Regions from separate parts of the Vibrio spartinae genome, predicted to be linked through region 1. Evidence: predicted binding sites of a transcription regulator. Region 1 holds the regulator's gene; the other holds the start of a gene.
The links. Region 1 encodes PurR, which represses purine synthesis genes. Its sites were predicted from a motif close to TNANGNAAACGTTTNCNTNA; they were not measured.
Positions count from the first base shown of each region.

Region 2: purE (5-(carboxyamino)imidazole ribonucleotide mutase) is a predicted target of PurR. The motif match lies at 1,630-1,649, and genes of this name have one in related genera.

Region 1 covers NZ_AP024907.1:2,400,592-2,408,620, forward strand. Annotated here, with positions in the region: gene mukF (chromosome partition protein MukF) at 1-1,049, opposite strand, end outside; gene cmoM (tRNA uridine 5-oxyacetic acid(34) methyltransferase CmoM) at 1,064-1,843, opposite strand; gene elyC (envelope biogenesis factor ElyC) at 1,931-2,761, shown strand; gene purR (HTH-type transcriptional repressor PurR) at 3,067-4,077, shown strand; cyclic di-GMP riboswitch class I at 4,220-4,305, shown strand; gene OCU60_RS10490 (TfoX/Sxy family DNA transformation protein) at 4,434-5,024, shown strand; gene glgA (glycogen synthase GlgA) at 5,160-6,629, opposite strand; gene glgC (glucose-1-phosphate adenylyltransferase) at 6,631-7,848, opposite strand.
Region 2 covers NZ_AP024907.1:100,831-108,859, reverse strand. Annotated here, with positions in the region: gene hemF (oxygen-dependent coproporphyrinogen oxidase) at 31-945, opposite strand; gene OCU60_RS00485 (L-threonylcarbamoyladenylate synthase) at 968-1,537, opposite strand; gene purE (5-(carboxyamino)imidazole ribonucleotide mutase) at 1,741-2,226, shown strand; gene OCU60_RS00475 (5-(carboxyamino)imidazole ribonucleotide synthase) at 2,232-3,362, shown strand; gene OCU60_RS00470 (DNA topoisomerase family protein) at 3,481-4,050, opposite strand; gene OCU60_RS00465 (DUF494 family protein) at 4,061-4,534, opposite strand; gene dprA (DNA-processing protein DprA) at 4,540-5,700, opposite strand; gene def (peptide deformylase) at 5,877-6,398, shown strand; gene fmt (methionyl-tRNA formyltransferase) at 6,411-7,376, shown strand; gene rsmB (16S rRNA (cytosine(967)-C(5))-methyltransferase RsmB) at 7,428-8,029, shown strand, end outside.

The DNA.
Region 1 (8,029 bases):
TCGGGGACTTGCCCGGTGACTTCATCGTCGCGGAGAACCAAGGCTTCATCTCGCATGTCGATAAAGCGCTCGGCATCGGCAAAAGTAAGGAACCAAGGCGCCTCGAAGTAGTCGTTCATCGATTGACGTAAACGCTGACTAAACGCACGGTTTTGGTCCATATCAATCGCGGTCCGGATGAATTTATGGACATGTCGATCGTAACCGATCCATAAATCAATGGCCTGTTGCCCCCAACTGATGATTCGGTCAAGTTTGATCTGCAACTGAAACAATGTTTCTTCAATAAACGTCAGTCCGGATTCACCGTAAACACACTCCTGAATATCAAGGATCTGCGTCTGCATTTCATCACCAGCCGTCTGGAGCGTATCTTGTAACTCTTTCAACGTCGATGACGTTTCTGACAAGAGCGACTCACAATTCTGAATCGCATCACGCCAGTCTTTGTTCAACAACTGAGCAATCTGTTCTTTGACCTCTTGTTGCTGCTCATCCATCACCCGCTGGTTGAGATCGATCTGATCAAAAATCTCACCCACGGAATATTTTAAGATGGCATAAACATTCTTTTGCCAGTGAGATTCGGTACCGCCTTTTTCAGCAGCTTCTTTGGCTTTTGCCATTTCATCCGCCACAATCGACAGCTGAATCGACAGTTTCAGTTTGGAAAACTCACGATGGCGCAGATAATAATCAGTGATACCAATCGCCAATGGCGATAATCGATAGATACTCGCCCCATCGGTCACCTCACTGGTAAAACGGCGGATAAGCCGCTGGTGAACCAATTCATTGATCGCATTATTGGCCCGGAAAGCGGATGCTTCACCGGTTTCATCAAATAGCCGAGTCACGATTGCAAATGCATCATGTAATTCCCCTTCACCGAGTTCGTCATCAAATCGATCCCGACTCAATACGGCAATCGCAATCAAAAATGCGAGTCGCTCGGTATCTAGGTTGAGAGACAAGTCATGCTGCCTGACCCATCCAACCAATTCATCGATTGGTTGTACTTCGGCTTGTTGCGCCAATTCGTCTATCATTGTTTCCATCATTTTTACTTTTTTCTGGCCCATACATGAATATAACGGCCCAGAGATAAATAGGGCTCTTGCCGACATAATTGTCTTTCAAGCGCCAGTACATCTTCTTCAGTGTATTCCCCCATATTCTGGCGATTACCAATGTAATCACTGAACGAGCGAATACCACTTTTACCTTCAATACTGAATCCACAAGCTTCTATCCATTGATAAACCACTTCTGGATTCAGGCCTTGTTGCGGCTGCAACTTAAATCGTTTGCGATATGGCATACCATCCAACACATGGGGAATATTCCCGCATATGACATTTTTCAGCACTAATCCGTGATGATTGTAAAACATGATAGATGCAACGCCACCGCTCCGGACCTGAGTCAGTAATTTTTCCAGCGCATCCTTCGGATCAACTAACCACTCCATCACGGCATGAAACATCAAGAAGTCAACCGGATCAGTAAGATGCTGTTGCATATCCTGCACTGCCGCATGGACAAAGCGATACTGCGCAAGCAGACCATTTTTTTCAATATCGGTTTGCGCCAACTGCAACATTTCAGAAGAAAGATCACATAATGTCACCTGATGTCCCTGCTTCGCGAGTCGCTGCGATAGCTGTGCCAGCCCGCCACCGGCATCCAGCACCGAAAGTGGGAGCTGTTCCGGAGGAAATGATGTTAAAATAGTTTGAATATCTTCCCACACGATGGTCTGACGGATCATACCTTTGTCAGAGCCATATATATTTTTTGCAAATTTGTGGGCAATATCGTCGAAATTGCGATCTTCAGTCACAGTAGCTTGAGTTATGATAACGAATCGTGCTGCTATTCTGTCATAGGAATGGCAGGAATAAAGAGGATTATTCGTTTTTAATCTCAATTGCTGTTTTTTCGGACTATTTCTTATATGTTTGAGCTTAAAAAAATCATAGCTGCATTAATGATGCCCCTTCCCGCCTTGCTCATCATCGGTTTTATTGGCCTCATGATGATTATGTTTTCAACAAAAAGGAAAACCGGTTGCCTGATTGTTCTGTTCTCCTACACGTTGCTGTTTCTAGCATCATTTCAACCCGTTTCAGAACGCCTTCTCGCACCATTGGAACGCAAGTATTCAGCCTTTTTACCCGTTGAGGGTAGCATTGACTACATCATGGTTCTCGGCAGCGGTCATGTCGTTGATGACCAACTCCCACCGACATCTCAACTCAGTCGCTCAGCACTGATGCGACTTACCGAAGGGATCCGAATCATGCGGATGTATCCGGGATCTCGCCTGATTCTTTCCGGATATGCGGGTGGTACCCGATTCAGTCATGCCCGAATGCTGGCAAGAGTTGCCTTATCACTCGGTGTAGCAAAATCAGATATCGTGTTACTGGAAAGTGCCAAAGATACTTGGGAAGAAGCCCAGTTAGCCGCAAGTTTTGTCGGACCACGAAAATTAGTGCTCGTCACCTCTGCCAGTCATATGGATCGCGCGTTGCATGAATTTCAATCTGCCGGACTCAATCCGATCCCGGCACCGACCAACTACCTGTCCTATAAAAATATAGTGCAACCGTGGATAAAATATGCGCCTAAGGCGATTTATCTCGAGCAGACAGAAAAATATTGGTATGAAACATTGGGAAGGTTTTGGCACTATTTGAAAAACTGGGTCGCCAATCAGGAAGCGACCGTCGCTGAACCGTTGCAACAAGAGCCATAGCATGATGCTATCTCTTCATGTGAATCAGACTCTCAGTCTGGATTCAGCAGTCGCGTGGGATGAATGCTTCATTTTAATTGCTATTACTGAATCGGCAGTCTAAAATTCGCGATTAAAGCATATTCTATACCAGACAAAAACCGCTAAATTTAGCGGTTTTTGTCCTTATTGCAGTATAACCTCAGAATATTATTTCTGTACGGGTTATCCGATTATACAAATAGATAATATCTTCATAACTAAACATTCAATTGTAATTTGCTCCGAATTGCTGGATCTTCAGCATAAGCGACAGGACAATACCTATGGCTACGATAAAAGACGTTGCCCGCTTGGCGGGAGTTTCAACAACAACAGTTTCACATGTAATTAACAAAACTCGATTTGTGGCAGAAACGACTCAAGAGAAAGTCATGGCAGCCGTGAAGACACTGAACTATGCACCAAGTGCTGTAGCTCGGAGTCTGAAATGCAACTCAACGCGCACAATCGGCATGTTAGTGACCCAGTCTACCAACCCCTTCTTCTCTGAAGTCATTGATGGTGTTGAAAGTTATTGCTACCGACAAGGCTACACGCTCATCTTATGTAATACCGGTGGCTTATATGAAAAGCAACGCGACTACATTCGGATGCTGGCTGAAAAACGGGTCGATGGCATGTTAGTCATCTGTTCTGACCTGACTGCCGAGCTTCTAGAAATGCTAGAAGCCTATAATGATATTCCCAAAGTCATCATGGACTGGGGACCTGAAAGCTCACAAGCCGACAAAATCATCGATAATTCAGAAGAAGGTGGCTACCTTGCAACCAAGTACCTGCTTGATAAAGGTCACCGCGATATTGCTTGTCTGAGTGGACATCTATCAAAGGCAGCTTGTCAGGAACGGATTCAAGGATTCTATAGAGCCATGGCTGAAGCAGGCTTGACCCCAAATGAAAACTGGATACTGGAAGGCAACTTCGAATGTGATACGGCAGTCTTGGCTGCAGACAAAATTATTGCGATGGATGAACAGCCCACTGCCGTTTTTTGCTTCAATGACACGATGGCTTTAGGACTCATGAGTCGCTTACAACAGAGAGGCATCAAGGTTCCTGAAGATATATCGGTGATCGGTTATGACAATATTGAGATCTCTGAATATTTTTCTCCGCCATTGACAACCATCCACCAACCGAAACGTCGGGTCGGGAAAAACGCTTTTGAAATCTTATTGGAACGGATCAAAAGTAAAGAACATGAACGCCGTACGTTTGAAATGCATCCTGAAATTGTGGAACGCAATACCGTTAAAGATTTAAACAAAAAATAACACTAAATTAACACCCCATTGGAAAGTGGTCATTCCTCCAACCACTTTCTTTCTATTGATAACCTTTATTAATTGGACTAGAATCACACATTGTGGAGTGGTTATTCGTATAGTTGCTTCATAATTCCGTACTGGAAAAGTGTCACGCACAGGGCAAACCATCTGAAAAGATGGGACGCAAAGCCTCCGGCCTAAACCATGAAGATGGTAGGTAGCGGGGTTACCGATGGCAAAAATGCATCTCATGTTCGTCAATCATTTGACGTTCTGTTAACATATCTTCTGCATTCTTTTGCTACATTCTCGGACCTGACTTTGGTGGCGTATTCATTTAAAAATACACCGAGACGTAAAGCATGGATAAACCAATTCTTAGAGATTCAATGCGACTTTTTGAACAATTAGGTCGTGTCAAATCACGCTCAATGTTCGGCGGGTTTGGTATTTTCGTAAACGATATAATGTTCGCTCTTGTCGTTCAAGACAAACTACATATACGGGCAGACAGTCACTCACTGGAAACGTTTAAAGCAAAAGGTTTTGAACCTTATGTGTATACAAAACGTGGCTTTCCTGTTGTGACTAAGTATTTTGCACTTCCTGCAGACTATTGGGATGATGTGGACACGATTTTCAATATCGCGAAACAAGCCTATTTGAATGCAAAAAATGAAAAAACGACCCATGTAGAGACAAAACCGAAACGATTGAAAGATCTGCCTAATCTTCGTTTAGCAACCGAACGGATGCTACGCAAAGCAGGGATTAATTCAGTTGAAGAGCTTCATCAGAAAGGTTCTCTCAGCGCATATAAAGCGATTTTGAGCTCTCATCCTTCTACACAGCCACCATTAGAGCTCTTATGGGCATTAGAAGGTGCGATCGAAGGAAAACACTGGTCTGTAATTTCTCAGGCAAGACGCGACGAGCTAGCTCGGCAAATTTAATTTATTGAACAATATTTATACTATCGTATACATTTTTCAGAGTATACAACGCCCATTTTCTCGTCGAGCCAGAACAAAAAAGCACCGTCAACGGTGCTTTTTTTTACTCAATCGTTTTTCTCAATAGAATAAGAATCAATGCATATGTGAGTAGCCCATCAGTGCGGCTTCATACATCCGGACATACTGTTGAGCAGAATCTTCCCAACGAAAATCTTGCTGCATCGCACGCAGCTGTATATCTAACTTTTTCTCTGGTTGCTGCAAATAGAACAGTAATGCACGCTGCATACAAATGAGTAATGCTTCCGAAGTCGGTTCAGCAAAGCTGAATCCTGTCGCTTTATCAGGAAAATGGTCATAGTCAAAAACGGTGTCTTTCAGCCCACCGACCTCTCGGACAATCGGCAGCGTGCCATAAGCCATACTATAAATCTGATTTAATCCACACGCTTCAAACTCAGAGGGCATCACAAAGAAATCCGAGGCAGCTTCAACCAAATGAGCGAAACGGTTACTGTAAGCATCAACAAACGCAAATTTTTGTGATGATGTCGCAGAGATCTGGTGCAGACGATTTGCTATTTCCGGCTCCCCGGTTCCGACAATCACCAATTGCACGTCATTTCGCAGAAACTGTTCCAGAATCGGCAGCAAATAGTGAAATCCTTTTTGATAGGTCAAACGACAAACCATTCCAAACACGGGGACATCTCGGGTGGGCAATAACAATTCTTCTTGTAGCTGACGTTTACAGGTTGCTTTTCCTTCTTTTAAGGAATCGGGCTCGTTGGTGTAATTCCGTGGAATATAACTGTCAATTCGAGGATCCCACTCCGAGTAATCACAACCATTAACAATACCGAACAGATCTCTCTCACGACGGACAAAATCATCGACTAATCCGTGGGCACCAAGTGGTGTCAGTAACTCAGCAGCATAGTGACGACTGACGGCATTAATCTTATCCGCATACGCTATACCAACTCTGAGCGCACTCACATAACCGTGACCATACTGTAGCACCTCCATACCACTTAAATGCAATTCAGGGATAATTTCTAATTCATCATAAGAAAATACCCCTTTAAATAGAGCATTATGGATCGTCAATATGCTCTTCATCCGCTGAAAATAAGGATCGTCGGCATAACGTGTTTTTAATAAGAAAGGGACAAATCCGGTATGCCAATCATTGGCATGAATGATATCAGGCTGAATGCCCAATTTCGGTAGAACATCCAATGCCGCAGCAGAAAAAAATCCAAAGCGTTCCCCATTATCGGCATAGGCCCGATTATGTTCGGAATACAACTCCGGTCGATCAAAATATTTATCACAGTCAATCAAGTAAATTTCTACACCGTTCCGGTCAAACTTACGAACTTGATAAGCCGTATGAGGCCAGTGAGACAATTCAGTCTCCAGAATCACAGCGGTATCAGTTCTGTCCGGTACGAGACGATAACCCGGCAACACAATTCTTACGCAATGTCCCATGCCACTTAAAGCTGTCGGGAGCGCTTTTGCAACATCGGCCAAACCACCACTTTTTATAATCCCTTCAACTTCCGAAACGGTAAACCATACATCGATTTGTTCCATGTTAGAATCCAACTTTCGTTCCTTTTGCAATCACAACAATTCCCCCTTCAGAGACATAGAACCGTTTCCTGTCTAATTCTAAGTCTTCACCAATCACGGTGCCGGGGGCAATTTCAACATGCTTATCAATAATCGTCCGTTTGATGGTACAACCGGCACCAATCTTTCCATCTCCTAAAATAACAGATTCACTGATATGCGACCCAGCTGCAATATTACTCCGATAGCCAAGAATTGATTTAAAAATCGTCGCGCCTTGAATGTAGCTCCCCCCCGATACCAGGCTATCCGTAATCTTGACGCGGCGCTCATCGGCATCCACAAATGTTGCCGGTGGTAACGGTGGATAATAAGTATGTAGTGGCCAACTCCGATTGTACAGGGAAAACAGGGGCTCATTACTCAACAAGTCCATGTTGGCAGCCCAGTAAGAATCAATGGTTCCGACGTCTCGCCAATAGGTTGCTTGTCTTTCACCTTTGATTATATTTGTCGAGAAGTCGTAAACGTAAACATGTCCTTCAGGGAAAAGTTTCGGAATAATATCTTTCCCGAAATCATGGCTGGAATATTCATTGACTGCATCTTTTTTCAATTCATCGCAAAGAACGTCTGCATCAAAAATATAGTTACCCATTGAAATTAACGCCCACTCCGGTTCTCCGGGTATCGGCTTAGGCTTATCCGGTTTTTCTTCAAAACCAATCATTCGTCCATCACGGTCAACTTCGATCACACCAAACTGGGATGCCTCCTCGATTGGCATTCGTAACGCAGAGACGGTCAAATGAGCTTCTGTTTGCTTATGGAAATCCAGCATCTGGCGAACATCCATTTTATAGATATGATCCGAGCCGAATATACAAACATAATCAGGTGAGGCAAGTTCGATGAAACGAACATTTTGATAAATGGCATCAGCGGTCCCTTCATACCAACGTCTCCCATCTCTCATCTGAGCAGGAATAACATCAATAAATCGATCCGTAATACCAGACACATTCCAACCTTTTTTCAGGTGGACATAAAGTGATTGGGACTTAAATTGGGTTAATACGTAAATACGCATTAAATCCGCATTCACAAAGTTGTTCAGAGCAAAATCAATTAACCGATAGCTTCCTCCAAACGGAACTGCGGGTTTACTTCTGCCTTCAGTTAAAGGTCTCAGCCGAGAGCCCTCACCACCAGCTAAGATCATACTCAATACACCAGCCATGATTGAAACTCCATATTACCTTTTATAATTTGCTACAACCTAGTGCCATAGGTCGGTACTTACTCTTTCTTTAATGTCACAAAAAAATGATGCAACACGTTGTTTATAACTTATCGGGATTATCACAGAATACAAAACTGAAACATCAAACTAGTGAAGCACCTATCGGTTAGCGTTTCCA
Region 2 (8,029 bases), 1.7 Mb from region 1:
TTTTGACCCTATCACTCCCGACGAACACTGTCACCAATCTCTTGGCGTCAAATATTCCGCCAGACGGGCTTCTGCACTATCGGGTTGAGGTTGGTAACCGTACTCCCAACGAGCCAATGGCGGCATAGACATCAGAATGGACTCGGTTCGACCACCCGATTGCAGGCCAAACAATGTGCCTCGGTCGAACACCAGATTAAATTCCACATATCGACCCCGTCGGTAGAGCTGAAACTGGCGTTCATGATCAGTAAACTGACAGTCTTTACGCTGCTCAACAATGGGCAGATAAGCGCGAGTGTATCCCGCACCGACCGCTCGGATATAAGCAAAGCAGGTGTCGAAATTCCACTGATTCAGATCATCAAAGAAAAGCCCGCCAACACCCCGTGTTTCTTCTCGATGCGGTAAGAAAAAGTACCGATCACACCAAGCCTTATGTTGTTGGTAAACCTCTGGACCAAATGGCTGACAAATTTCTTTCGCCACTTGGTGCCAATGATGGCAATCTTCATCAAACGGATAGAATGGCGTTAAGTCAAACCCACCACCAAACCACCAGACCGGTGATTCACCGTCTTTTTCTGCAATGAAGAAGCGAACATTCATATGTGAGGTCGGGACGTAAGGATTATTGGGATGCATCACTAAAGACACCCCCATTGCTTCGAATCGACGTCCTTTTAACTCCGGTCGATGTGCGGTGGCAGACGCAGGCATTTCATGACCGGTGACATGGGAAAAATTAACGCCGCCCTGTTCAAACACATGACCGTTGCACATGACACGACTACGCCCGCCACCACCCAAGCGGTCACCCGGTTCGCGGTGCCATTCATCTTGCTCAAATCGGGACAATCCATCAGCGGCTTCAAGCTGCTGACAAATTGAATCCTGTAGTTGCAGTAAAAAAGTTTTAACGGCCTGTTTATCAATACCACTCATCGCGATGTCCTTTATCTTTACTCTACCCTTGTCTTAATATTTCTAGCGTGCGCGCATCTCGAATCTCACTGGGTTTATCGCGCCCACCGGTTTGCCCTGCCAAAATCGCATGGAGACAGTGGCCAAGTTGCTGCTGCACCGCTTCTGTCGTCATACAAGACGGCTGACCGGTTAAATTTGCACTGGTTGAGGTAATGGGTTTGCCATAAGCCTCGCACAACTGCTGAACCTGTGGATGATCCGTTACCCGCACGGCAATCGTATCAAACAAACCACTGAGCCAAACAGAAACACGATCACTGGCCGGCATCACCCAAGTGACAGGGCCCGGCCAACTGGCTTGAACATGAGCCAATTGCTGGGCTGAAAGCTGGCATTCATCAATGTAGGGTTGTAATTGTGCATAACTGGATGCAATAAGAATCAACCCCTTTTCAACCGGACGATTTTTGATTTCCAGTAACTTTTGAATCGCATCAGGCCGGTCAGGATCGCACCCGACGCCAAACACACCTTCGGTCGGATAGGCAATCACATCACCTTGATGCAACGCATCAAGCACCTGCTCAAAATTATTCACAATACTTCTCATATGCTCGGATGATGATGCCACTAGTGTACAAACGATCATGCCAGAAAACGAAATCAATTTTGTCCGAAAATACGTTATCGGGGGAACCCACCAGACGCAAACGTTTTCCTTCAGCAAATTTCCCCGTATAATGCGCGCAAAATTGTCGTACGTTGACAGCATAAACATACTTGAGCATTGCAATAAACCTGAAGGAGTCTGAGATGAAAGTCGGAATTATAATGGGCTCGAAGTCCGATTGGCCAACGATGAAGCTCGCCGCAGAAATGTTAGAGCAATTCGGTGTGGCATATGAAACCAAAGTTGTTTCAGCACACCGCACACCTCAGTTACTGGCCGACTATGCAAGTCAAGCCAAAGCACGTGGTCTCAAAGTGATCATCGCGGGTGCAGGCGGCGCAGCTCATTTGCCAGGAATGGCCGCGGCTTTTACCAGTCTGCCCGTGCTGGGTGTTCCGGTTCAATCCAGAGCGTTAAAAGGGATGGATTCACTACTTTCTATCGTGCAGATGCCTAAAGGCATCGCGGTTGGTACCTTAGCGATTGGTGAAGCGGGTGCAGCTAACGCAGGTATTCTGGCAGCGCAAATCATTGGTGTTCACGATGAACAGGTCATGCAAAAGGTTGAAGCGTTTCGTCAATCGCAAACAGAGACTGTTCTCGCCCATCCAGATCCAACCGAGGAATAACCAGTATGCACGTACTCGTCTTAGGCGCAGGCCAACTCGCACGGATGATGTCACTTGCCGGAGCACCGTTGAACATTCACATTAGCGCCTTCGATGTGGTCAGCGGTCAGATGATTCATCCTCTGACTCAGGAAGTACAGGGGCATGGTCTGGAGAATGCCATTCAGCAAGCGGACGTCATTACTGCCGAATTCGAACACATCCCACATGATATTCTCCACCAGTGCGAACAAAGTGGCAAACTACTCCCCGGAGCGCAAGCCATCAAAACCGGTGGTGACCGTCGTCTCGAAAAAGCATTGCTTGATAAAGCCAGCGTCAAAAATGCCAAATATTTTGTCATCAAAACCAGAGACGATTTTGACAGTGCGATTCGTCATGTCGGTATTCCAATGGTTCTGAAGAGCGCTTTAGGCGGGTATGACGGAAAGGGGCAATGGCGACTGAAAGCAACAACAGATGCCGACAAAATCTGGCCGGAAATGCAACAATGCATTGAAGCCAGTGAAAACCAAGCGATTGTTGCTGAAGAATTTGTCCCCTTTGATCGCGAAGTATCGCTGGTTGGTGCTCGTGGCAAAGATGGGCAATGGGTTGTTTACCCGCTGTCAGAGAACATCCACACCGATGGTGTACTGAGTTTATCAACATCCATTGATGCAAAAATGTTACAGCAGCAGGCCAAAACCATGTTTGAAGCAGTGGCGAATACGCTCAATTACGTGGGCGTCCTCGCACTGGAATTTTTTGATGTTCAGGGACAGTTACTTGTCAACGAGATCGCACCTCGGGTACACAACTCCGGACACTGGACTCAACAGGGCGCAGATACATGCCAGTTTGAGAATCATTTACGTGCAGTATGTGGTTTACCTCTGGGCAGCACAAAACTGATCCGGCCAACATGCATGGTGAATATTCTGGGCGAAGATGCACTCCCCTCAGAGATTCTGGCAACGGAAGGATGTCATATCCACTGGTATGGTAAAGAAAAACGTTCAGGCAGAAAGATGGGACATATCAATGTCAGTGCGGATTACTATGCAGAGCTAGAGCGAATCATCTGTGCGCTTGCTGATATACTCCCGGCAGACGCATTTCCCGCGGTCCATCAATTCGCCAGCCAACATAAATAATCAGTGACGTCATTCAGAAAATGGTTTGATGCGCTTTTCAAACCAAACCTTGAGTAACCCATCAGCCAAGGGCATCACGACTGCCCTTGGTGACTTATTTCATCGTTGTGGTATTCAGTTATTCAGTCTCTTGAACATGGCCACATCGTCGAGCAGCACAAATCAATGTCACACCGGAAGCTGATTTTTTCTCAATCAGCAGCGGGAAACCACATACGCTACATTGCCCAATCACTGGCGGAGCATTAATAGCAAATTTACACTTCGGATACTGATCGCAAGCCCAGAAAGTCTTACCAAAACGGGATTTGCGTTCAACCAGTTGACCGCTATTACATTCCGGACAACATACCTCACGAGGTTGCTCAGTCTTAGGAGGAGCGGAAGATTCAATATGATGACATTGCGGGAAATCACTACAACCGATAAACATGCCATAACGCCCCTGCCTTAATACCAATTCATGACCACACTCAGGGCAGGGCACACCTAAGGCTTTGACAATATGACCATCATGCTGGTGAAGCGGACGAAGATAATCACATGCCGGATAGGCCGAGCAGCCCCAAAATGGTCCGTGTTTACCATGACGCAACTGTAACTCACTACCACATTGGGGACATGACTCAACTTCATCCAAAGCATGTTCATGTGCAGAAAATAATTGCTGATCTATATGACGACTCATTGAATCTCTATCAGTGCAAAATGCCTTGCTCTTTGGTATACAGCCATTCTTCCATCAGCGTATAGGCACTCTCATTACCCGGAACATTGAATAGCACCATCAGAATAATCCATTTCAAATCATCCAGTTCAAATTCATTGGTTTCTAGTCCCATCACTCGATCAATAACCATTTCTCGAGTTTCAGGAGTCAGTACTTTGATTTGTTCAAGGAACAACAGGAATCCGCGGCATTCAACATCAATTCGGGCAGTCTCTTTCTCGGTATAGACCCGCATTGCTGTTGCTGCACTGATCGATAACGGAGAATGCACATCACTTTGTTGTAGAGATGCCAATTCTTCCAACCAGTTGAGGGCTTTGTAGATCTCTTTTTGATGAAAACCTGCACGCAGGAGTTCATCCTCTAACTCATCTTGATCAACTTGTAACTCAGCATCGCTATGGATGTAAGTTTCGAACAGATACATAAGAATATCCATCATCATAGCTAGCCCCTCCCCTTACGAATATAGCCACCAGCAACTGCAATCACGTGCCCGGATAATTCCAGCTCTAGTAGCTGTCTCATCACTTCATGAACTGGTATATGGGTTCGCGTTGCAAGAATATCAACTGGCGTCGCTTTTACCCCTACGTTAGCTAACACTTCAGCAAATGGCAATTCTTCGTCGTCAATTAATGGCGGAAAAAGCTCATTTTGCTGAATTTTCTCTTCTTGCTTCTCTTCTTTCTTTACCCAAGCAGATAACGTACCAACTTCAGAGAGTATTTGTTCGATATTTTGAACTAAGCAAGCGCCATCACGAATTAATGCATTACTTCCCCGGTAACCGTGCTGATGAATCGCGCCTGGGATCACAAAAACATCCCGATTTTGCTCAGCAGCATATCTTGCAGTAATCAATGACCCGCTCTTTTCTGCGGCTTCAATCACCAGCACTCCCAGAGATAACCCACTGATAATACGGTTACGGCGAGGAAAGTTCATTGATTTCGGTGGTGTTGAGGGACAAAATTCTGACACCAGAACACCGGTCTGTTGTTCAAGTATCCGCTCAGCCAGCCCACGATGCCGGGCCGGATAGATACGTTCCAGACCAGCCCCCAGAACCGCAACGGTTTTGCCGCCCCCCTCGATTGCTCCCAGATGCGCCTGACCATCAATCCCTAGCGCCAACCCACTGGTCACTGCCACTTGATGCTGAGCAAGTTCATTCGCAAAATGCCATGCATCTTGCAATCCTTGCATACTGGCATGGCGGCTACCGACAATGGCTATCTGCGGAACAGATAGCAGCATCATCTCCCCCTGAACAAATAACAGGGGTGGCGGAGACGGAATCTCTTTCAACAGTGCAGGATAATCCGGTGAAAAATAAGTCACGATATGACGATGATTGCCACGCGCTTGCCATTCGAGGCAATCTTCAGCCACTTTATTCGCGGCCCCGGAGAGCAGATAAGAAACCTGCGCGGGCGACAGTCCCAAAGCAAGCCACTCTTTTTCAGAATAATAACGCAACGACTCAAGCGATGCTTTGCCGAATAGCTTTAACAACGATTGAATTCCCAAACGCGGCGTCAAGCAGAGTTTTATCCACATCAATAGTCGATCGTGTTCGGTGACATGCGAGGTTGGTTGGTTCATCTCCGGAGATATCCTGATACTAAGTCGTAAGTGGGTGGAACCATGGTCCAATCGACGGATAATTAATAATCACTTCGATTTATCACTCACAATGCTGTCAATTAAGTCTTAAAATGTCTAGAATTGGAACATTGGACTTTTTATTGTTTCGGCACATTTCAACAATTTGAGTGTATATGTCTGTATTACAAGTATTAACTTTTCCTGATGAACGTTTAAGAACGGTCGCAAAACCCGTTCAAGAAGTCACACCTGAAATCCAGAAGTTCATCGATGACATGATCGAAACCATGTATGAAGAAGATGGAATTGGTCTGGCAGCAACACAGGTCGATTTTCATCAGCGTATTGTGGTGATCGATGTCTCTGAAACCCGCGATCAGCCTCGTGTATTGATTAACCCTGAAATTATCGAAAAACGGGGGGAAGATGGTATCGAGGAAGGATGTCTATCGGTTCCGGGATCAAGAGCACTGATTCCAAGAGCGGCTGAAGTGACGGTTCGTGCACTAGATAAAGACGGAAAAGAATTTACCTTTGAAGCAGATGACCTTCTGGCTATCTGTGTACAACACGAGTTGGATCACCTGCAAGGGAAATTATTCGTCGATTATCTCTCTCCGCTAAAACGGAAACGGATTAAAGAGAGACTGGAAAAAATCAAACGCGCGAACGAAAAAAATAAAAATGAAGCATAAGTGAGGTTCACGGTGAGTCAGTCACTCAGAATTATTTTTGCCGGAACTCCGGATTTTGCCGCCCGTCATCTGGCGGCATTATTGTCTTCAGAGCATGAAGTCATTGCAGTCTACACTCAGCCCGACCGTCCCGCGGGACGCGGCAAGAAACTGACCGCCAGCCCAGTCAAGACCTTGGCGACAGCGCATCAAATTCCGGTTTATCAACCGGAAAACTTCAAATCGACAGAAAGCAAACAACAACTGGCAGAACTCAATGCTGATTTAATGGTCGTCGTCGCCTATGGGCTCTTACTGCCTCAAGCCATTCTGGATACCCCTCAATTAGGGTGTATCAATGTGCATGGTTCGATTTTGCCCAAATGGCGTGGTGCAGCCCCCATTCAGCGTTCTATCTGGGCGGGCGATGAAGAGACCGGTGTCACAATCATGCAGATGGATGCGGGATTAGATACCGGTGACATGTTGTCGATTACAACACTCCCCATCGAATCAACCGATACCAGTGCTTCAATGTACGAAAAACTTGCCCGTTTAGGGCCACAAGCACTGATTGAAACGCTCAATGCGGTAAGTCATAACCAAATAACCCCCGTTCGCCAGGATGACCAACTCGCGAGTTACGCGCAGAAGTTGAGTAAAGAAGAAGCCCGTATAGACTGGTCACAACCCGCTGATTTCATTGAACGCTGTATCCGGGCATTCAATCCCTGGCCTGTCAGCCATTTTTCCGTGACTGATCCCAAAGCAGAGTCATCCCCATCGATTAAGGTCTGGCAGAGCCGTGTTGAACACTCATCGACCGACCAGCCAGCCGGAACCATCATCCAAGCGGATAAAACTGGCATTTATATTGCGACAGGGAAAGATGTCCTGGTTTTAGAGCAACTGCAAGTTCCCGGCAAGAAAGCAATGCCGGTGCAGGATATTCTCAATGCCCGTGCCGAATGGTTTGGGATAGGAACTCAGCTCAATTAATATGATCGATAATCGATCGGTTATCTACTTTACTTAAGGTTCAGATTCATGATGAATGTTCGTGCTGCTGCCGCTTCAGTTGTTTTTCAAGTTGTTGATCAAGGTGCATCACTGTCCTCTGCATTACCAGAGGCCCAGAAAAAAATAAAACCCAGAGATCATGCGCTCCTTCAGGAGATCTGTTTCGGTGTGCTTCGCTACCTTCCACGCTTAGAAGCTGCTGCGCTTGAACTCATCAATCAGCCACTGACCGGAAAAAAACGAGTTTTTCATCATTTAATTCTGGTGGGCTTGTATCAAATTCAATTTATGCGCATCCCTGACCATGCAGCCGTCGGAGAAACCGTCAGTGCGACTCAGGATTTAAAAGGCTCACGCCTACGCGGTTTGATTAATGCCATTCTGAGAAATTATCAGCGCAACAGCGCATCGATCGATCAACGTCTACAAGACAGCAAACATGACGCCGTTCAATACTGTCATCCGAAGTGGTTATTGAAATCACTTCAGGAAAGTTATCCTGAGCAGTGGCAGACCATCGTCACTGCCAACAATCACAAAGCACCGATGTGGCTTCGGATCAACCATCAGCACCACACCGTTGAGAGTTACTTGAAGTTACTGGAAGAACAAAATATTGATGTAAATCTACA